Linked DNA regions of Tunturibacter psychrotolerans. The protein of the gene in region 1 interacts with the protein of each later gene in a pairwise test. Links are inferred from orthologs where the notes say so. Each region holds a gene or a part of one and is shown on either strand. Other genes may lie near its edges. The genes, in order: RBB77_RS00035 and lpdA.

Region 1 (10,490 bases):
ACGCAGATAGAGCAGTTGCAGACCTAAGTAACAGTGCGCCCCATACAACCAAATCGGATTGCATTACGAGGTTTGGCTGGCGTCATACTCTATCAATTGTGCGATCCTGCCGCAGAAGCTCGTCGGTCGTCCAAGTTCAACATTGCAAGCGCCTCATCAACTGTATCTGCGACGAGAAGGAGCTCGCGGTTCTTCGGCTTGAGCATTCCTTCTTCTACGCAGTGGTCAAGGAAAGCGAGAAGCTTGTCGTAGAAACCATGCGTATTCAGCAAGAGAATGGGCTTCGCGTGTAGCTTGAGGGTGTGCCAAGCGAGGACTTCGAAGAGTTCCTCGAATGTGCCGAAGCCTCCCGGCAATGCGATGAACGCGTCGGCTTTTTCTCCGATAAGTGCCTTGCGCGTGTGCATGGTGCTCGTGACGTGAAGTTCGGTGATGCCGTGATGTGCCACTTCGAGATCTACCAGAACCTCAGGAATGACGCCTATCACTCTGCCGTCAGCTATTAAGGCCGCCTGGGCGACGGCCTGCATTAGACCAACATTGGCGCCTCCATAAATCACGCCGATATTGCGGATGGCGAGAGCGTGACCCAGATTCTCGGCGGCGGTTCGATAGTCAGAATGAAGCCCATTGGAGGACGCACAGAAGACTGCGACGTTGCGAATCATACAATGAGGATATCAAGCGTGTGGCAATCTGAATCCCCATTGGAGCCGTTGGCCGACCGGAGCTTGATGTGAGCGCGGCCGGCCCTCGGGGTCAATATCGTAGGCCATCTTAGCGGATTGCGATCGTGGCGCCGCTGTGATCCTTAATCACTTCTTCAATGAGGGATCCTACCGCGTGGTTTGGCGTTGCACTATTGGCGACAATGCGTGTTCCAACTGGGACCTCGAGGTTTACCAGTTTGCCGGGCTCCAGCGTCATAGGCTTATCACCGACTAGGATCTGCAAAGAAGTAGCGGTGTCATTGCGAAGGTTAAGTTTAACAGTACTGGTCTTCGTCTTCCCAAACATCGCATGAACAGGAGATGAGATGCTTGCAGGAGCAGCGTATATAGCCGGTACTGCGAGGAGAGAGGTAGCGACGACTGCGACGGTCAAAAGGTTGTGACGTTTCATACTACGCTCCGTTACTTCAAGGATTCGACTGAAGTTCTCTGCCATGGATCAGGGAGCCCGTCGTGAATTGAGTTACGCAAGCTGGACGAATCTAGTTCCCCAAAAAATCGATTTGACCTTCGAATTAACGTTTCAGTCTTATATCAGTTCGCTTCCTGTCCATGATTGGACATGCTGTTCGTAAGTGAACAATAAAAGCGCGGGGGTTGGATCGCTTTCTTGCGCGCACAGAGAGACTGATCCGGAAGAGCTTAAAATAGATATTGGAGTGTGTGCAGTTGAGTCGACTTTTAGAAAATATGAATCCTCAGCAGCAAGAGGGAATCCGGTCAGTGGATGGACCTGTGCTTTTGCTGGCAGGAGCGGGATCTGGTAAGACGCGTGTTATTACGCATCGCATCGCTTACCTCATTCAGGAACGTGGCGTGCCGGCTGATGCGATTCTGGCTGTGACCTTCACGAATAAGGCTGCCAAAGAGATGGCAGAACGGGTGGATAAGATTCTGGGCCACAGTAGTCTTACGAAACCGGTGCTAGCCACGTTTCACAGCTTCTGTGTTCGAGTGTTGCGACGAGACATAGAAGCGCTCCGTACGGGAGGCGTTGGTCTGACCAAAACCTTCGCGATCTACGATGAGACGGATCAGCAGGCCGTGGTGAAACAGGCGCTAAAGCGTCTCGCAATTGATGACAAATCTCTGAAGCCGAGAGTGGCGCTTGGACGAATCTCTTGGGCGAAGAACCACATGATTGACCCGCAAGAGTATTTTCTTGCGAGCACCAACCCTATGGAAGAGAAGATCGCCCATATCTTCGAGATCTATAGGAAGGAGCTTTTTAAAGCGAATGCCTTGGACTTCGACGATCTACTTCTGGAGACTGTTCGCCTGCTGAAGTCATCCGGAGAGACCAGAGAAAGATACAACCGACGCTACAAATATCTTTTGATCGACGAGTATCAAGATACGAACCGGCCTCAATATGAGCTGATGAAGCTGTTGGCCGGTCCTGACGCAAACGTCTGCGTTGTAGGCGACGAGGATCAGTCGATCTACAGCTGGCGCGGCGCAGACATCAAAAACATACTGGAGTTTGAGAAGGACTTTCCCGACACAAAGACAATCCGGCTCGAGCAGAACTATCGTTCAACACAGATCATCCTGGAAGGCGCGGGCGCAGTCGTAGCGCAGAATACGCAGCGCAAAGGTAAAAATCTGTTCACCACCCGAGAGGGAGGCAGCCTGATCGGCTACTACGAAGCTCCTGATGGCGAAAATGAAGCGCTGTTTATTGCTGATCGAATCCAGCGCTATCTAAGGGAAGCTGGTGGACAGGCGGATCTGCCGAGATGTGCAGTGCTGTACCGAACGAACTCTCAGTCGCGCCTCGTTGAAGAGGCGTTGCGTCGCTATCAAATTCAGTACCACATGGTGGGCGGATTCAGTTTTTATGATCGCGCTGAGGTGAAAGACATTCTGAGCTACCTGAAACTGGTGCAGAATGTGCACGACTCAGTGGCACTGGGAAGAGTGGTGAACTCTCCGCCGCGCGGAATCGGCAAAACGACGATGGAGACGTTGGAGCGAATGGCCCTGTCGAGCAGTATGAGCACTTGGAATGCGATGGGGCGCGCCTTGGAAGACAAGCTATTACCTCCGCGAGCATTGCAGGCGTTGGGTAGTTTCAGACGGCTGATTGAGGATGCAAGGGCAATGTTGGGAACCGGGTTTGCAGAGAAGCTTGCTGGCGATCTCGCTCCGTACGACAGCACCTCCCTGCTCTCCGAAACAGAGGGAGATGCCGAAGCAGATGTTTCTTTTGGTTTTGGGGAGGCTAACTCAGAACCAGAACCCGAGGACGCGACTTCAAATGCTTCTTTCGATACAAGCTTCAACTTTGGGTTCGACTTTGGCCCGAGCGAAGAGATCTCGACGATCGCAGCGGAAAACTCTTCCGACTCGGATGCTGCCCATGGAATCGATTCAGCTAATTTCAATCCGTTTGCTCCAGTGGTCCTCAAAAGATCCGCAGATATAACGAATGAGAGGGCTGCGGAGATCAAAATGGAAGACGAGAAGCCAGCGTTTCGCAGACCGGGGGATGCAGCCACGCTGCCGGAACTCATCAAATTCCTGAACGATCGAAGTGGATACATTCGAGCGCTCGAAGAAGAGGCTACCCCCGAGTCCTTCTCGCGAATCGAGAACTTGAAGGAACTTGCAAACGCGGCGCAGGATGCACAGGAGCGCGGCGAAACACTGCATGAGTTTTTGGACCACGCAGCGCTGGTCAGCGATGCAGACAGTTACAGCGAAGAGGCCAAGGTAACGCTCATGACTTTACACGCAGCTAAGGGTCTAGAGTTTCCACTCGTTTTTTTATCTGGTATGGAAGAGGGGCTATTTCCACACTCTCGAACGCTGAGTGATCCTACTGGACTCGAAGAAGAACGCCGCCTCTGCTATGTCGGAATGACAAGGGCGATGGATACGCTGATCATGACACGCGCAAGATATCGACGACGATACGGAAGCGATATGCCGGAATCGAGCATTGCTTCGCGGTTTTTGGAAGAGGTCCCAAGCCGACTTGTGGAGGATTTAGGAAGTCCACCTGCACGGCCACAGTTTTCGGGATCCGATTATGGTTCAGCTTACGGCGGGGCATACGCGACTCCCTATCCCAAGGCGAACAGGTTCGGCCGTCCTAGCGGCGAAGAGAACGCGCGGCATTACAGTTATGAAGATGAGGACCAAAGCGGTGACCGAGTCCAGACGCGGCCGTCTGGGCTTCCTGGAGTGAACAATCGCGCTGGATATGGTTCCAAGACCGCGGCACCAGGACAGTCGATGGACAACATTGCCAGCTTCTTCGCTGCACGGGGACAGAAGGTCTCGCGTCCGAAGTTGGAGGTCCAAGAGCAGACCGGGAAGACTGGATTGAGGCAGGGTTCGCGAGTCAGGCATCCCAAATATGGTGAAGGAACTGTGTTTCGTCGCGAAGGCGATGGGGATGACGCGAAGATTACAGTACAATTTCAACAGCACGGCGTAAAGAAGCTTGTGGAGAAGTTTGCCCAGCTGGAGCGCCTCTAGAGTTTGAAAATCGCATTTTAAGAAAGATTGGCGAAGATACATGGCAAATACGAAGAGCATCACCGACACACAGGAGCGCAAGAAGGTAAAGCGCGCAGCACGCAAAGCCGCACCGGCGAAAGGTCCGCGCACCGGCGCCCGGGGCGAGAACAAGCAGAAGGTCAAGAAGGCAGCTCGTGGTCAGAGCAAGCGGTAGCTGATTTCTTGTCGGAGTCGCTGGGCTGCTGTTCCCGCGTCGGCTCCGCCCGGAAGATCAATACTTCTGAAATCGCATTGTGTAGTCGGAAACGCCCCGCACCAACTCATTCGTAAGCAGGAGCGAGCGCGCTGGCCAGGCAAATCTTCGCAACCAAGTCGATCGACAAACTGATCTCTGAATCGGAGAGGCCGGAGCACGCGTTGAAGAAGACGCTTGGTCCGGTCTCATTAACTGCACTGGGTATCGGTGCGGTGATTGGGTCAGGCATTTTTACAGTAGTAGGGACCGCGATTGCGGGTGAGAAGTTCGACACCACGTCGATTCTACGAGCCCCGGTGTTGGACTATCTGATTCACCACTCAGCGCTGGCGGGACGCCCTGGCGCGGGACCTGCGCTCGCGATCTCGCTGGTGCTGGTTGCGATCGTCTGCGGTCTAACTGGACTCTGCTACGCGGAGTTGGCGTCGATGATCCCGATCGCGGGATCAGCTTACACGTATACCTATGCGACCTTGGGAGAGCTTGTTGCCTGGATCATCGGGTGGGATCTGATCCTGGAATATGCGGGCAGTAACATGGCGGTGTCCGTCGGATTTGCCGCGCATATGGTGGATCTGCTGGACTGGTTTGGATTCCATCCGGCGCTGCGCTGGATATCGCCTGCCTTTCTGCCAGGTGGTCTGCAGGACCTACAGGGACACGATTTGTATCCGCCTGGTTGGCACTTCGGCTTCGACTGGCCAGCGTTTCTGGTTGTCATGCTTCTTACTGTGGTATTGGTGCGCGGAATTCGCGAGTCCGCCAGGACCAATAACATCATGGTGCTGCTGAAACTCGCCGCGATTTTGCTGTTCATCTTCGCTGGCGCGCACTTCATCAAGCCGACGCTCTATCATCCTTACTCGCCGAACGGCTGGTCGGGCGTTCTGACAGGTGGTTCGATCATCTTCTTCACCTACATCGGGTTCGATTCGGTATCGACCGCGGCGGAGGAGTGCAGGTGTCCCCAGAAGGATGTCCCGATCGGGATCATCGCGACGCTGGTCATCTGCACGATCCTGTATATAGGTGTGGCGACGATTCTGACCGGGCTGGTGCCTTGGCAGAGCATGGTGGATGATGCTGCTCCGGTGGTGAATGCGCTGAAGAAGCTGTCGCTCGAGCCGGGAGGACATAGTCTGCATTGGGTGAGGCTGGCTGTGCTGCTCGGCGCGATGATGGGGATGATCTCGTCGATCCTGGTGTTTCAGCTGGGGCAGTCGAGAGTATGGTTCGCCATGTCGCGTGACCGGCTGCTGCCTGCGGTCTTCGGGAAGGTGCATTCGCGGTTCCGGACTCCAGCGGTTGCGACTTGGGTGGCTGGAATCGTGGTCGGAGTTCCTGCAGGGTTGCTCGACATCGGGACGCTGACGGATCTGTCGAACATCGGGACGTTGTTCGCGTTTGCTCTGGTCTCGATTGGGGTGATCATTCTGCGGTATCGTGAACCGGAGAGAAAACGGCGCTTTCGGGTTCCGTTTGGGCCTGTGATTCCGGTGCTTTCGGTGGCGTTCTGTGTGCTGCTGATGATGGGATTGCCGATCATCACGTGGATGCGGTTCTTCGTGTGGCTTGGAATTGGGTTGCTGATCTACTTCTTCTACAGCCGAAAGCGTAGTGAGTTTTACATACCCAAAGTTTAGGTGGGTCTGCGCAACGAGGTTTGTAACAAGTCTAGGATAGACAGATGGCGCGCAAACAGACGAAACAAGACGCTGAGATTGACGTCGTTGAGTGGCTGCGAAAGCTGCCGAAGGTCGAGCTGCATTTGCATCTCGAGGGAACCATTCAGCTGGATACTTTGCTCGAGTTGAGCAAGCGGCATGATGCGGAGCCGTTGACGGTTGAAGAAGCCAAGAAGCTCTATATTTATGAGAATTTTCTTGGTTTCATGGACTCGTTCAAGGCTGTTTCGGCTCGTTTGAAGGGGCCGGACGACTATGAGCTGATTACTTACAACATGATTCGGGATCTGGCGGCGCAGGGCGTGGTGCATGCCGAGGTGTATATCTCGTTCGGGATTATCTACTACTGGAAGAACCAGGAGGTGGAACCGTACGCTGAGGCGATGGAGCGCGGCCGGGTGCGGGGCGAGAAGGATTTTGGGACGACCGTCTACTGGCTTATCGATGCGGTGCGGCACTTCGGGGCGGAGGAAGCCGTGAAGGTGTTTCGGAAGGCCGCCGAGTTGCGGAAGCTGTATCCGAGCATTGTTGGGATCGGTATTGGTGGGGATGAGGCGCGGGGGAGTGCGGATATCTTCAAGGAGTCGTATGCGGAGGCCAAGGCGGCCGGGTTGCGGCTGACGGCTCACGCAGGCGAGACGATCGGGCCGGAGAGTATCTGGGCGGCGATCAACATCGGAGCGGAGCGGGTTGGGCATGCTCTTTCTGCTCAGCATGACGCGGAGTTGCTGGAGGTGCTGGCGGAGAGACAGATTCCGCTGGAGCTGAACGTGACCAGCAACATTCGGACTGGCTGTTGCAAGAGCTTCGACGAACATCCCGTGAAGGATTACTTCGAGTCAGGGCTGATGGTGACGATCAACTCGGACGATCCTCCGATGTTCGGGAGCAACCTGCTCGAGGAGTACGTGTTGGTGCAGAGTCGATTCGAGTTTTCACTGGAGCAGATGCGGGAGCTGGCGGCGAACGCCGTGGAGGCTAGCTTTCTGCCGCCTGAGCGCAAGCTGGATCTGTTGCGGCGTGTAGAGCAATACGGGCACTGATCCAAGGAGTACCCGCCCCCCCTATATGAATTGACTAAATTATTCATATGAAATGACTTAACTGGCACAGTGCCGTGCAAAAACGTCATTCCAAAGGGGTTACGGCCAAATTCGTCCAAGCAAAGGGGTTACGGGTCGTTGTTCCTTTCAAAGTAAAAAAACCTCGGCTTAGGCCGAGGCTCTTTGTCACTGTACTTACTATTATAGCGGTTGGAGCATAACTGATACGCCACGCGAATCTGCTGGATTGGCGCGGGTTTTGTGGACTAAGGGGCTTGACAAGATTTTTGGCCGAAGTTCAGGGACGCTTTGCGATTTGCGGCGCAAAGGATGAAGACAACTTCTGCATTTACGCTATCCAGCCGGTGATGCCGAGCGTTGGGTTCAGGGTGGGTGCGAGCGCAACCTTCGCTACCGGGTTAGGGGTCGCGATCGTCAGGGTGGAGGTCAGCTCGCCGGTCTGAAGAACGAGGAAACTCGCGGTGACAAGATAACCCTGCTCGGCGGTCACGTTGGCAACCGCCAAGAACGGTGCGACCGCCGGGTTGTTCAAAAATTTGAGCGCCACGGTCGTGTTCGAAACACCCTCCTCAGGCACGAAAAAGCTTACCGATGCCTTTGGGCCCTCGGGAAAGGCCCGGATCGTCACTGAGGACAGATCGGCAGTCGCCAAGTAGTGTCCGCCTTGAGGTATCTCCGCGACGGCAACGGAGGACAATAGGTTTCCACCCTCTTTCTGCTGCACTGGCGGGGTCGGAACTCCTTTGGCGATGCTGAATAAATAAGCATAAACAGGCTGCGTGCCGTTCCAGCCCGTTGGCGGGGCGGTGATCAGCGCATTCAGTCCGTCGAAATCCCCAACGACCTGGCCGTCGAGACCGATTGTGCTGCTTGAGCTTGGGTATCCGACACCGCTCGGGTGCGAGGCATCGGCGTAGTCCATCACGAGACAGCCGAAGGTCGCGCAGGCAAGAGCGTTGTTTCCCCGGATCACGACTCCCGAAATGCTGTCGGTGCCCGTCACGCCGGTGTGGCCGAAGACCGAAACGATTTGAGGCTGCTGTGGATTGGCGATGCTGATGAGTACGAGCTGCGCCTCGCCTCCGGTCCGGCCAGCGGCGAGCACATGCACGTCGTCAATCGAGATTGCGGTCACGCTGGCAAGGCTGGTACTAACCGATCCGCGCTTCACGGGAGTCTCCGGGTCCGAGATGTCGAACAGCGTCACTGTCCCGCTGCCCCAATCTCCAACGGCGGCCAGTTTCCCGTAACAATCCACCACATTGCCCGCTGCCGATGCGCGCACCATCGTCGTTTTAGGAGGCGATTTTTCGAAGTCGATGACAGCGAAATCCTGGCTTCTGGTGCTGGCGGCGATGACGATAAGTGGCATATTCCGTCCCTTCCAGCGATGTGATCAAGGGGCTCGTCAGGCGCGATGCCCGATTCAGATCACATGCTGCCGTTGGGCGCGTGATGGTAAAAGAAAGGGCGTTGATGCGGCCTGAATCACCCCAGTCCGGGTAGTGTACGCCTAGTTGTTGGGAAACGATTGTGAGCTCAAGGCACCGGCATCGTGAAGCAGAACGTTGTTCCGGTCCGATCGTCGCTCTGTGGCCAAAGACGACCGTTATGTAGTTCGATGATGGAACGGCAAATGGGTAGACCCAGGCCCATCCCATGTTCTTTGGTTGTATAAAACGCGTCGAAGATTTTGTCGTGATCGAAAAGGCCAACACCGTTGTCTTGCACTTCAACCCTAATTGCCCCTTCACCATGAACCCTTGTTCGCACAGCCAATACACGCGGACCATCGATCAGGGAGTCCATCGCGTCAAATCCGTTAATGCACAAATTGACCAGGACCTGCTGTATTTGTACGCGGTCGCCCCAGACCTCTGGCAGTTCGGGTGCCAGGTCGATTTCTACGCCGACGCTCCTTTTCGTTGCCTCGTTGCGAATGAGGTTTAGAACCTCCCTTGCAACTTCATTGATATCGAGCGGTACTTTTACTGGGCCCCCACCTCTGAAAAGGTTGCGCACACGTTGCACCACGTCGCTTGCGTGGTAGCCACAGTCCAAGACCTCCCGAATAAGATCGCGCGCGCTTGCGATGTCGACGCTCTCGTCTGAGAGCGCCTCGGAACACATGTGCGCATTGGCTATGATTGCGGTCAACGGCTGGTTGATCTCGTGCGCGATCGATGCGGACACTTCGCCAAGCGTAGCTATCTGTGATGCGCGGGCAAGTCTTTCTTCCAACCGTTGCACTGACTCCAGCGCGAGTTTGGTAGACGTGATATCCATCGCCGCGCCTATGTACTGAAGCTCGCCGACTTTGTCATGGACTGGTTTTCCCAGCACATGGACGAACTTGACAGACCCATCAGGCAAAACAAATCGGTGTTCGAAGTCCAAATCCGCGCCATGTTTCGACGTAGTTTCCATGATTTCCTTTACGGTGGCCCGATCTTGCGGATGAATCCTTTCATGGATGAGCTGTAGGGTCGGTTTCAAGTTCGGATCCACACCGGCGATTCGAAAGGTCTCTGCCGACCAGACGATCTCCCCGCTGAGAACGTTCCAGCCAAAACTGCCGGTATGGCTTATCCGTTGAGCTGCTGCCAGATACGACTCACTCATTCGCAGCGCGTTTTCGTTCAGTTTGCGCTGTGTGATGTCGCGAACAAAGATGACAGCGGCGCACTTGTTGCTTGTAACAACTCGACCGAAAGCAACTTCGGCAACGAATTCGGTCCCATCCTGATGAACGCCAGTCGTCTCGGTTACAGATGGCGTATCGTAGCCGCGAATCTGCGGTAGAAAACGAGCAATAGGTTGTCCGATCATGTCACTCGCCGAATAGCCGAAGATTGTTAGGGCAGACGGGTTGGCTAACAAAATCTCACCGTAGTGGCCGACGGAAAACACACCATCGATGGCTGTCTCGGAGACGACTCTATGCTGCTCTTCCACCTCGCGATGAGCTTCGTCCCCACGCTGCTTGGCTGCGATGACCAGATTGATCGACACAGCAGTCGCGATAAAAGCCCCGAGCCGCGGATAGGTCGAATGATCGGGGACGAATTGGAAGTGAGGCGAAAGGAAGAAATAATCGAAGATCAGAACAGAAAGACCGACCGAAAAGATGCCAACTCTTTTTCTTCCATAGAGGCTGCAAATCACGACAGCAAGGTGAAAACAGGAGGACGGAGCGCCTGCAATCCACGACAAGATCGCCGCTCCGGTGCACACAGCTATTGCAAATAAATAACCTTGGAATTTAGGGACCTGATTCATTTGTCTG
Region 2 (10,121 bases), 670 kb from region 1 along the record:
ACAGCTTCAACGAGGAGGTGCTGGATACGCAGATCTGGCAGTTGAATGATTCGGGTTCGCATCTTGGCCTGAGTGCCGCGGGACTGACGATGACGGGAGGGAATGGCTTTGATGGGCAGACGACGCTGACAGCGATCGACCCGGTGGAGATGGGCGGCACGTTGGTGGTTGAAGCGGGGAGTCTGCAACTAGGTGGTGCGAGCGCTGGAGTGGTTTGCGGGCTGTACGAGGGAGCTACACAGAGCGCGAACTGCTTTGTCGGCTACAACGTGCGCCAGAGTGGCGGGAACACCGTGGTGGTGCCGTTTGTGAATGGTGCCGAGGTTGGGACCGTGTTTCCGATGCTGCAGGGACACATTTATACCTTGCGTATTCGGTTGCATTGCGTTGAAGTGCAACGGGTGTCGCAGACCTACTACGCAATGGTGGATGGCGTAGTGAATTCGTTTGGCGGCGGACTGGTGGCAGCGCCGATGTCTCTTGTGTTTGAACTGCAGGATCTGGGAGTGGCCTCAAATACCCCGGCTACGGTGCTCTATGACGGGCCCGTGGTGACCTCGCCGGTTAGCTGCAGCTTTGTTGCGGTGAACAGCGTGCAGCTGTTTGGGTCTATGGGTTACTGCAGGATCACGCAGACGGGGTCTGGCTGGGTGGTGAGTACGCTGCCGAGTGGTGTGAAGATGACACGGCTGATCGGAGTTGCGGGAGAAGGCGTTGATTGCAAGGTATCTGCAGCAGGAAAGGTTACATTCTTTGCCGGAAGGGTGCCTGTGGCGGGAGAACTTGTAACTGTGACGTATCGCGTACAGCAAAGGGCGGTGGCGCGGATGGAAGATGCAGCGAGCGTTGCCGAGGAAGCTGCGGGCGGTGTGCCTGGGACTGCGCAGTGGCTGGGAAAAGTGTTGAAGCCTGCTGCGCGGAGCTCGATGGATTGCGAGAGCGCTGCGATGGCGGTGCTCAGTTTTTCTGCCAGTCGAGCGGCCGCAGTTGCAGGAACTTATGTCGCGGTGAATCCGCAGGATGTTTGGCCGGGAGATGTACTGGCCGTCACGAGCGCAGGACAGACGATGAGCGTGGTGGTGCGGCGGGTGGAGATCGCCGATGGCATGGGATGCCCGGAGATGCTGACGTATCGCATGTCGTTTGCCAACGACTGGGCCGAGGGATTGGGCTTGACGCTGTCTGAGGCGATCGCTGTTGACGCGCTGCTTCCATCGACTGCGTTGAACTCGACGCTGCCGGTTGGCAGCGGTGTGCTTTCGAACCTGCAGCAGTTGCAGGTGGTGAGCGCCACCGGGACTGCGCTACAGGTGGATTCCGGGACGGCTCCGCCTGCTGGCGGTGGGTTTGAAGTGAGACGAAGAGACGGGGATTTTGGTCCGGGAGTAGATCAGGATCTGGTGTTGAGGAGTCCGGTGCGGAGCTTCTCCATTCCTCGAGAAGGACAGATCGAGCACTACTACGTGCGGATGTTTGATGGATCGAAACCACCGCTGTATTCGCGGTTTTCGAGTGCAGTGTTTACGGATTTGCCGGTAAGCGAGTAACAGAAGAAAGGAGGAAAGAGATGACAGAGTTCGAAGGGCAGGTATTAGCGGATTTGAGTGTGCTGAAGAGCCAAATGAAGCAGGTGCTAGGGATCGGGCAGCCGGGGCGATTAACTCAACTGGAGGATCGCGTGGAGCAGCATGAGCGAAGTGTGCAACGGATGAAGGGACTTCTGGGTGCTGGTGGCGCGGTGTTGGCCGTGTTCCATCTGGCGATTGATTATTTTCGGCGATAGGTGGGATTACGGAGAAAGCATGAACTTTTTGAAGCTGTTTTTACGATCGATTGCGTTGCTTCCGGGCGTCATTCAAGGAACGGAGGCTTTGTTCGGAGCGGAGACGGGTGAGCAAAAGAAGAAGGCGGCGGTGGAGATCGTCGGGGCGGCGATCAATATCACCGATGCTGTGACGATGAAGCATATCGCCGATTCGGACAAGTTCACTCAGGGGCTGGGTATGACGATTGACGGTGTGGTGATGTGCCTGAACGCGAGTCTGTGGGCGAACCGTTCGTAGTGTTGCTGCGGGCGCGGCGTGCATGGGAAACCGTATAATCGGGCCATGGACGCCGAGTCGCAGAGCAGTGTTTTAGTTGGAGTTGTGATGGGAAGCCGCAATGACTATGCGGTGATGCGAGGTGCCGTGGAGGTGCTGAAGGAGTTTGGCATCGCGCACGAGGTGCGGGTGGTGTCGGCTCATCGGACGCCGGATCTTCTTTTTGAGTATGCGGACTCTGCGGTGGAACGCGGGCTCAGGGTGATCATCGCGGGGGCTGGGGGTGCGGCACATCTGCCGGGGATGATCGCAGCGAAGACCGTGGTGCCTGTGTTGGGTGTTCCGATACCGGCGACAGCGTTGCAGGGGATGGATTCGCTGTTGAGCATTGTGCAGATGCCAAAGGGAATTCCTGTGGGAACGCTTGCGATTGGGGCTTCTGGCGCTGCGAACGCAGGACTGTTGGCTATCGCGATGCTGGCTACTACGGATGCTGGGTTGCAGAAGAGATTGGTGGCTTGGCGCGCTGCGCGACGGGATGAAGTTCTTGCGCAGGTGGTTGGGGAAGAAGGAGTTGGCGAGTGAGCTCTGATTCTTCGAGTGCGAAGCCGATTTTGCCGGGTGCGACGATTGGGATCTTTGGTGGAGGACAGCTGGGCCGGATGACGGCGATGGCCGCCCGCGGCATGGGGTATCGGATTCTGGTGCTCGATCCGGATCCGGCTTGCCCGGCTCGGTTTGTGGTGGACGGATGCATTGAGGCTGGGTGGGATGATTCGCGGGAAGCGGCGAATCTTGCTCGTGGTTGTGATGTGGTGACACTAGAGATCGAACAGATCTCTCCTGCGAGTATGGAGGCGGCTGCGAGCTATGCGCCGGTGCGGCCGGGCGGTGCCATGCTGGCGGTGATTCAGGATCGGATCGAGCAAAAAGACTGGCTGCGACGAAATGGATTTCCGGTGGGGGAGTATCGGGCGGTGCGGTCGCTCGATGAGTTGCGGGATGCTGTGGCAGCGCTTGGGGGCAGGTGTTTTTGCAAGAGCGCGACTGGCGGATACGACGGACGCGGTCAGGGTAAGGTAGGTTTCAATGCTGGAGCTTCTCTTGAGGATGAAATTAGGATGGCCTGGGAGGCGCTGGGCGAGCGGGCCGGCGTGGCAGAGAAGGCCGTCGACCTGGAGAAAGAGATCTCCGTATTGGTCGCTCGTGCTCCAAATGGAGAAGTGAAGGTTTATCCTGCAGCGCTGAACCATCACGAAGAACAGATTCTCGCATGGAGCGTGATTCCGGCTCCGCTGTCTTCGGAGATGGAAGTGCAGGCGCGGGAGATTGCTGAGGCGATTGCTGACACATTTCAGTTGGAGGGAGTGTTGGCAGTCGAGATGTTTTGTACGATCGACGGGAGACTGCTGGTCAATGAGCTCGCACCGCGGCCTCACAACAGCTACCATGCGAGCGTGCGGGCCTGCGTGACGGGTCAGTTCGAGCAACTGGTGCGAGCCGTTTGTGATCTGCCCTTAGGGGATGTGGATGTGGTGCAGCCAGCGGCGATTGCGAATCTCTTGGGCGATTTGTGGTTGAAGGATGGACAGGCTGTCGAGCCCAGGTTTGACGCGGCGCTTGCTGTGCCCGGTGTGAGACTGCATTTGTATGAGAAGCATAAGCCGCGCAAAGGACGGAAGATGGGACATCTGTCGGCTGTGGGTGCGACTGCGGATGAGGCTGTCGCATTAGTGCAGCGGGCGCTGGCGGCTCTCCAAGATGGCTAAAGAAATCATCGAGCCTTATCGATCGAGAGCCGTTGTATGGAGAGAGATGTTTCTCTTCCCGACGGACGTTGCGTTGGAATTTTTGAAGGACTGTGAACAGAAAGATATACGCATTCTAGGATGCGACGTTTTCGATATGCCCGTGGGAGACACGATTCGGTCACGTTTTGACGATGGCCTCGACGTATCAACCAAAGAGTATTGGGACTACAGCGTTGTGGAGCTATGCAGTCTTGTTCGTGACCACATCCTCTCCAAAAAAGACAAGCTTTTTGAATTCACATTGTCCTAATCATTGGTCGATGTTCCACAAAATACAAAGGCAGACTCCCTAGAGTCTGCCTTTTCTGAGACCTTTCAAATGCCTAGCCGATGTCTTCGGACCAGTTCTCGAGGTAGGCCTTGAAGTCGGACATGAACTTGCCGGCGTCTGCTCCGTCGACGATGCGGTGGTCGAAGCCGAGAGTGAAGCGCTGGATGGAACGAATCGCAATCGAGTCGTTGCCGTCCTTATCGGTGATGACTTCGGCTTCCTTGTTGAGGCCGCCGATGCCAAGGATCGCACTCTGTGGCTGATTGATAATGGGGGTTCCGAACTGCTCGCCGAAGATGCCGGAGTTGGTCAATGTGAAGGTTCCACCGGAGATTTCATCTGGTGCCAGCTTCTTGTTGCGGGCTCGGTCTGCGACGTCGACGATGCCACGCGCGATGCCCAGGAAGTTTTTCTCTTCGGTCTGCTTGAGGACAGGAACAATGAGGCCCCAATCGAGCGCTACGGCGATTCCGATGTTGATGTTCTTGTTGTAGCGGATCGCTTCGCCTTCGATTGAACCATTGACGACGGGATGCTTGCGCAATGCAACGATCGCTGCGCGAGTGATGAAGGGCATGTACGTGAGCTTGACGCCGTTGCGCTGCTCGTACTTTGACTTCTCCTTCTCGCGGAGTTTCACGATGCGAGTCATGTCGACCTTAAAGACGGTATGGACATGGGGGCTGGTGCGCTTGGATTCGACCATACGCTGCGCGATGATGGAGCGCATCTTGGTCATCGGAACGAGCTCGCCTGGTTGGGGCTGAGGGGCGGCGGGCTTTGCAGCAGCTGGGGCAGGTGCGGAGGCCGGCGCAGCTACAGATGCCGCGGCGACAGGCTTTGGACCCTGTTCGAGATGGCTCACGATGTCGGTCTTGGTGATGCGGCCAGATGCTCCGGTACCAGGGACCTGAGAGAGATCGACGTTGTTGTCTTTTGCGATCTTACGAACAAGCGGAGACGAGCGGACGCGTTCGCCAGCTGCAGTCGAAGCGGAAGATGCGGCGGTGACAGGAGCAGGCGCTGTTGCGGTCGGTGCAGGGGTCGATGAAGCTGGAGCGGCTGTCTTTCCGGCCGCGCCGCCGATAACCGCGACGACCGTATTGATCGTAACGGTGGCACCTTCCGGAACTTTAATCTCCGAGAGGGTACCGGCGACTGGGGAGGGGATCTCCGCGTCGACTTTGTCGGTTGAGATTTCGAAGATGGGCTCATCGCGCTGGACGGTGTCGCCAACCTTCTTGAGCCACTTCGTAATTGTGCCTTCGGTGATGGACTCGCCCATTTGGGGCATCAGGACTTCGGTGCCCGGACCTGCCGCCGGGGGCGCATTTCCCTGGACTGCGGGCGCGGCATCGGCGGTGGTGACAGTGTTGGCTGCTGGGGCGGCGGCGGTCTCAGCTTTTGCAGGCGAAGCCGCAGATGCCGACGACGAGCCTGCTTCGTCGATGCTGCAGACGACTGTGTTGATCTGGACCGTGGTGCCTTCGGAGATTTTGATCTCCTTGAGAGTACCGGCGGCGGGTGAAGGAATCTCCGCGTCGACCTTGTCGGTCGAGATTTCGAAAAGGGGCTCATCGCGCTGAATGGCGTCGCCCGGCTTCTTGAGCCATTTTGTGATGGTGCCTTCGGTGATGGATTCGCCCATCTGGGGCATAACTACGTCAGTCGGCATGAATTTCTCTTCTCCCCTGTTTTCAGGTGCGGTGTAGAGGTGCGTACGGTTCGAACCGTATTACATCGGCCCGGTCCGCGATCGGGCATACGCAAGTGGGATTATACGGCGGCAGAGCGATGGCTGGCCGCTTGGTGCGGTTAGCGAACAACGATAGCAGCGCCATTTTTGTCATTTCACACATGGGTGGTGAGTAGCTGGTCGACTGATTCGCACCATAGCATCTGCCGCTCGAAGACTCGGCCAAAGTTACGAGCGGTGGAATTAGAAGCAGACTCCATAGTTGGTTCGCGGTCTGAATCGGCTTCAAGTTCAAGGCTCGTTACTGGTCGATCGGCGATACCGCAGGGGATAATCCAGTCGAAATCTCTCAGGTCTGTAGTTACGTTGAGCGCGAAGCCGTGAGAGGTCACGCCCTGAGACACGTGGACACCTATCGCTGCGATCTTTTTCTCGGGGATGCTGCCACCGGCCATTGTCCAGACGCCTGTAAGCTTGCAGATTCGCTGAGTCATTACTCCGAAGTCGCCGCACGTGCGGATTAAGGCCTCTTCGAGCAGACGAACGTAGTCAACCGGGCCAAGATGGGGCCCCTTTTTGCTAGGCAAGTCGCCACGGAGGTCTATGATCGGATATCCGACCAGTTGCCCAGGGCCGTGATACGTGACATCGCCGCCACGATTAACCTCGTGGAGATCGACTCCGCGCATCGTGAGGATTTCGTCGCTAGCAAGGACGTTGGAGCGGTGTGCGTTGCGACCCAGGGTCAGGACGGGTGGATGCTCCACCATCAAAAGCGTGTCACCGATCAGATTCTGCTTTCGCGCGTCGATGACGTGTTGCTGGATGACCATTGCTTCGCGGTAGGGCGTGCGGCCGAGATTAAGAAGATTGATATGCATGCTGCTTCGCCGTATTGCCAAGTCTAAGAAAACAGCCGAGCCAGAGGCCCGGCTGCAATCCCCGAGAATTCAAAGGCTAAACGTTGACCGCCATCCCTTCGACGCTCGAGAAGCCGTCAAGGAGGGCCTCGGCGACCGTCGGATGTGCGTGGATAGTGAACATCATCTCTTCGATGGTCGCCTCGAGCTGAATTGCAGTAACGGCTTCGGCGATGATCTCGGTTGCGGTAGTGCCAATGATGTGAACGCCGAGAATCTCCCCATGCTTTGCGTCGGAGACGACTTTGACGAAGCCATCGTGAGCATCGAGGATCGTCGCCTTCGAGTTGCCGACGAACGGGAACTTTCCGATTTTCACTTGGTAACCCTTCTCTTTCGCCTGCGCCTCGGTGAGGCCAACGCTGGCAATTTGAGGGTCGCAATAGGTGCAACCAGGAATATGAGCGCGATTCACGGCCTTGGCGTACTTACCGGCGATTCGCGCCGCAACCACAAGACCTGCCATGCTGCCGACGTGCGCTAACTGAGGAAGGCCCGCAACGATATCGCCGATCGCGTAGATGCCTGGCTCGGTCGTCTCCATCCATTCATTGGTAACGATAAAACCGCGATCCGGAGTGATCTTCACCTTGTCGAGGCCGACATCGTAGGTTCGCGGCGCGCGCCCGACGGCTACGAGTACTTTCTCAGCTTGTTTGGTCTCACTCGTTCCGTCAGCCTTCGTAAAGTGAACCAACACACCGTCCTTATTCTTTTCAAACTTGTCGACCTTTGCTGATAGGTGCACGTCAATTTCACGTTTCTTGAAAAGGCGCAGCAGCTCCTTACTGATGTCCTCGTCCTCAGCGGGAACCATGCGCGGCAGAGCTTCAAGGATCGTTACTTCCGCTCCGAAGCTCTTGAAGATCGACGCGAACTCAACTCCGACTGCGCCGGATCCCACGACAACCAGCGATTTCGGCGCTTCGTCGATCTTGAGAATTTCGTAGTTCGTCAAAATCGTAGTGTCTGCCTTGTATCCAGGCAACATACGGGCATCGGAGCCCGTTGCCAGAACAACTTTTTTGGCTTTGATGGTCTCGGCCTTGCCGTCGGCGGTCTTCACTTCGATGGTGTGGACGCCGTCCTTCGCTGGACCGGTCAGGCGACCGTAACCCTTGATGGCGTTGATCTTATTCTTCTTCATCAGAAAGTCGAGACCCTTGGTGTGCCGCGTGATCACGTCGTCCTTGCGCGCCAAGACGCCCTTCCAGTTCAGCTTCGGCGGTGTTACATCGATGCCGTAGCGGTCGGCGTGCTTCAGGTGATCCCACAGTTCGGCAGAAAACAGCATCGATTTGGTGGGAATGCAGCCCCAGAGCAGGCAGGTTCCGCCTAAACGGTCGTTCGCATCGATCAGCGCCGCCTTGAGGCCATATTGTGAGGCGCGGATTGCGCAGGTATATCCGGCGGGTCCGCCGCCGAGCACCACTAAGTCATAAATCGTATCTGCCAAGGGAACACTCCGTAGTATGGAACCAACACACACCATCTTATTCGATTCGCCCAGAGCTTTTTGGATTCCGCGTGGCGAGCATCGGGAAACTCGTCAAACAATCAGCTAACTTAGCACCTTCGCTGCTTCCTTCGCGAAGTACGTCACGATGAAATCGGCTCCCGCTCGCCGGATCGACAAGAGCGATTCCATCATCGTCCGCTCAGGCTCCAGCCATCCACGTTGAAAAGCGGCGTGCAGCATCGAGTACTCTCCTGACACCTGGTACGCCCCCATCGGGAGGTCGTATCGCTCGCGCGCCGCCCGAATCACATCAAGATATGGCATCGCGGGCTTCATCAACAACATATCCGCGCCCTCTGCCATGTCCTGATCGATCTCCCGCATTGCCTCACGCAGGTTCGCACCGTCCATCTGGTAGCTGCGACGATCTCCGAACTGCGGGGCCGAGTCTGCCGCCTCGCGGAATGGTCCGTAGAATGCCGATGCAAACTTTGATGCGTAGCTCATCACCGGAATCTGTTCGTGGCCGCCTGCGTCGAGAGCACCTCGAATCGCTTCCACGCGCCCGTCCATCATGTCCGAAGGCGCCACAATGTCCGCACCCGCTTGAGCTAACGATGCAGCTGTCTTCGCAATCAGCACGACGCTCGAATCATTCTGAATCTCATAGTGATCGCCATCCCGCGCAACGACGCCGCAGTGTCCATGCGAGGTGTACTCGCACAAACAAACGTCAGCGATTGCCACTAGAGAATCGAGCGTTTTATTTTGCTTGATTGTTCGCAGCGCCTGCTGCACGATCCCGTCTTCGGCCCACGCCCCGGTCGCGTTATCGTCTTTCTGCGCTGGCAAGCCAAACAGTAGCAACCCTCCCAACCCGAGCGCCGCACAGGCCTCTGCCTCTTTAATCGCTTCGTCAATCGATAGATTGAAGACACCGGGCATCGAGCCGATCTCTTTGCGTATCCCTTCGCCGGGACAGATAAATAGCGGGTAAATCAGCGCACCGGGGTGGAGGTGGGTCTCGCGAACCAGAGATCGCATCGCCTCGGTTCGGCGCAGACGGCGCAGACGCGTTGCAGGAAAGTTCATGCTTCCAGTTTACGTCCAGCCCTCAGGTTCGGTCTGCGATCGCGTCGTACTCCAAGCCCGAAGCTCCCGGAGCCAGCACCCAAAGCGTATAGATTCCCAACGCAGTGCCAAAGAACGGCTTCAGCAGACTGAGGATTCCGACTACTATCGCGAGCGTCCGGCCCCATGGTCGACGCGTCAAAAGGCTATAGCCAACCAACAGCGCGAGGCCTGCCATCACCACCGTGTAAACAGCAATGACGGGCAGCAACGAGGCCATCCACGGCTGTCCAAAAATACCATGGGAGTGGTTGAACGGCCAGTCGTAGCCTCCAAATCCGCGCCCAGCGAAGGCATGCAGGAAAAACATGCCCATCAGGCCACTTATAAACCTGTACGCCCCAAAAGCACACCACAGCACCCCGAGCGTCTGCAGATGCCGCTGGACTCGCGGCACAAGAACGGGTACCGGCGGCTGCGGATATGCGGCATAAGTCGGTTGAGCAGCAATAACCTGCGCCCCGCACTTCGAACAAAAATAAACGCCATCTACTACTGAGGCTCCACAAGCCTGACATACCATCTCACACCTCCAACATCGCAAGGCGCCGGCCCTGCTCTCTTGTTGCTACGCAGGCGTTCTGCTGGCGGTTCCCCGCAAGGGTACGATAAAAGGAGTGACCTCTGCAGAACTATTACCGATCATCCCGTCCCCGCTCCGCGAAGCGAGCGCCGCAGCCTTGGAGTGGCCGCGTCTTCGCGAGTACATCGCGAACCGCACGTTCTCCGCTCTGGGCCGCGCCTGGGTTCTCGCCCTCGAACCCTGCGCCGACCTTGCCTGGATCGACCTG

What was found.
Region 2: the proteins of RBB77_RS00035 (region 1) and lpdA interact in binary tests that used the Escherichia coli proteins (3 or more experiments, as listed by UniProt). The link is inferred for Tunturibacter psychrotolerans from one-to-one orthologs.

Annotation. Positions count from the first base shown.
Region 1 is NZ_CP132942.1:2,742-13,231, forward strand. The notes cover bases 1,060-4,417. They hold RBB77_RS00035 (ATP-dependent helicase), read left to right. Parts: upstream 1,060-1,421; coding sequence 1,422-4,217; downstream 4,218-4,417. Other genes in these bases: RBB77_RS00030 (hypothetical protein), read right to left, coding at 1,060-1,122; RBB77_RS00040 (hypothetical protein), read left to right, coding at 4,258-4,413. Outside these bases: RBB77_RS00025 (TIGR00730 family Rossman fold protein), read right to left, coding at 93-668; more of RBB77_RS00030, read right to left, coding at 778-1,059; RBB77_RS00045 (amino acid permease), read left to right, coding at 4,617-6,098; add (adenosine deaminase), read left to right, coding at 6,143-7,183; RBB77_RS00055 (hypothetical protein), read right to left, coding at 7,533-8,576; RBB77_RS00060 (PAS domain S-box protein), read right to left, coding at 8,744-10,483. UniProt on the Escherichia coli protein: A helicase with DNA-dependent ATPase activity. Unwinds DNA duplexes with 3'-5' polarity. Translocates on single-stranded DNA with 3'-5' polarity. Initiates unwinding more efficiently from a nicked substrate than double-stranded DNA.
Region 2 is NZ_CP132942.1:672,744-682,864, forward strand. What follows is about bases 5,988-8,976. They hold lpdA (dihydrolipoyl dehydrogenase), read right to left. Parts: upstream 8,197-8,976; coding sequence 6,778-8,196; downstream 5,988-6,777. Other genes in these bases: lipB (lipoyl(octanoyl) transferase LipB), read right to left, coding at 5,988-6,716; hemB (porphobilinogen synthase), read right to left, coding at 8,302-8,976. Also shown: RBB77_RS02670 (hypothetical protein), read left to right, coding at 1-1,547; RBB77_RS02675 (hypothetical protein), read left to right, coding at 1,568-1,783; RBB77_RS02680 (hypothetical protein), read left to right, coding at 1,803-2,063; purE (5-(carboxyamino)imidazole ribonucleotide mutase), read left to right, coding at 2,151-2,627; purK (5-(carboxyamino)imidazole ribonucleotide synthase), read left to right, coding at 2,624-3,811; RBB77_RS02695 (hypothetical protein), read left to right, coding at 3,804-4,103; RBB77_RS02700 (2-oxo acid dehydrogenase subunit E2), read right to left, coding at 4,177-5,799; more of lipB, read right to left, coding at 5,976-5,987; more of hemB, read right to left, coding at 8,977-9,291; RBB77_RS02720 (zinc ribbon domain-containing protein), read right to left, coding at 9,314-9,853; RBB77_RS02725 (endonuclease MutS2), read left to right, coding at 9,948-10,121. UniProt on the Escherichia coli protein: Lipoamide dehydrogenase is a component of the glycine cleavage system as well as of the alpha-ketoacid dehydrogenase complexes.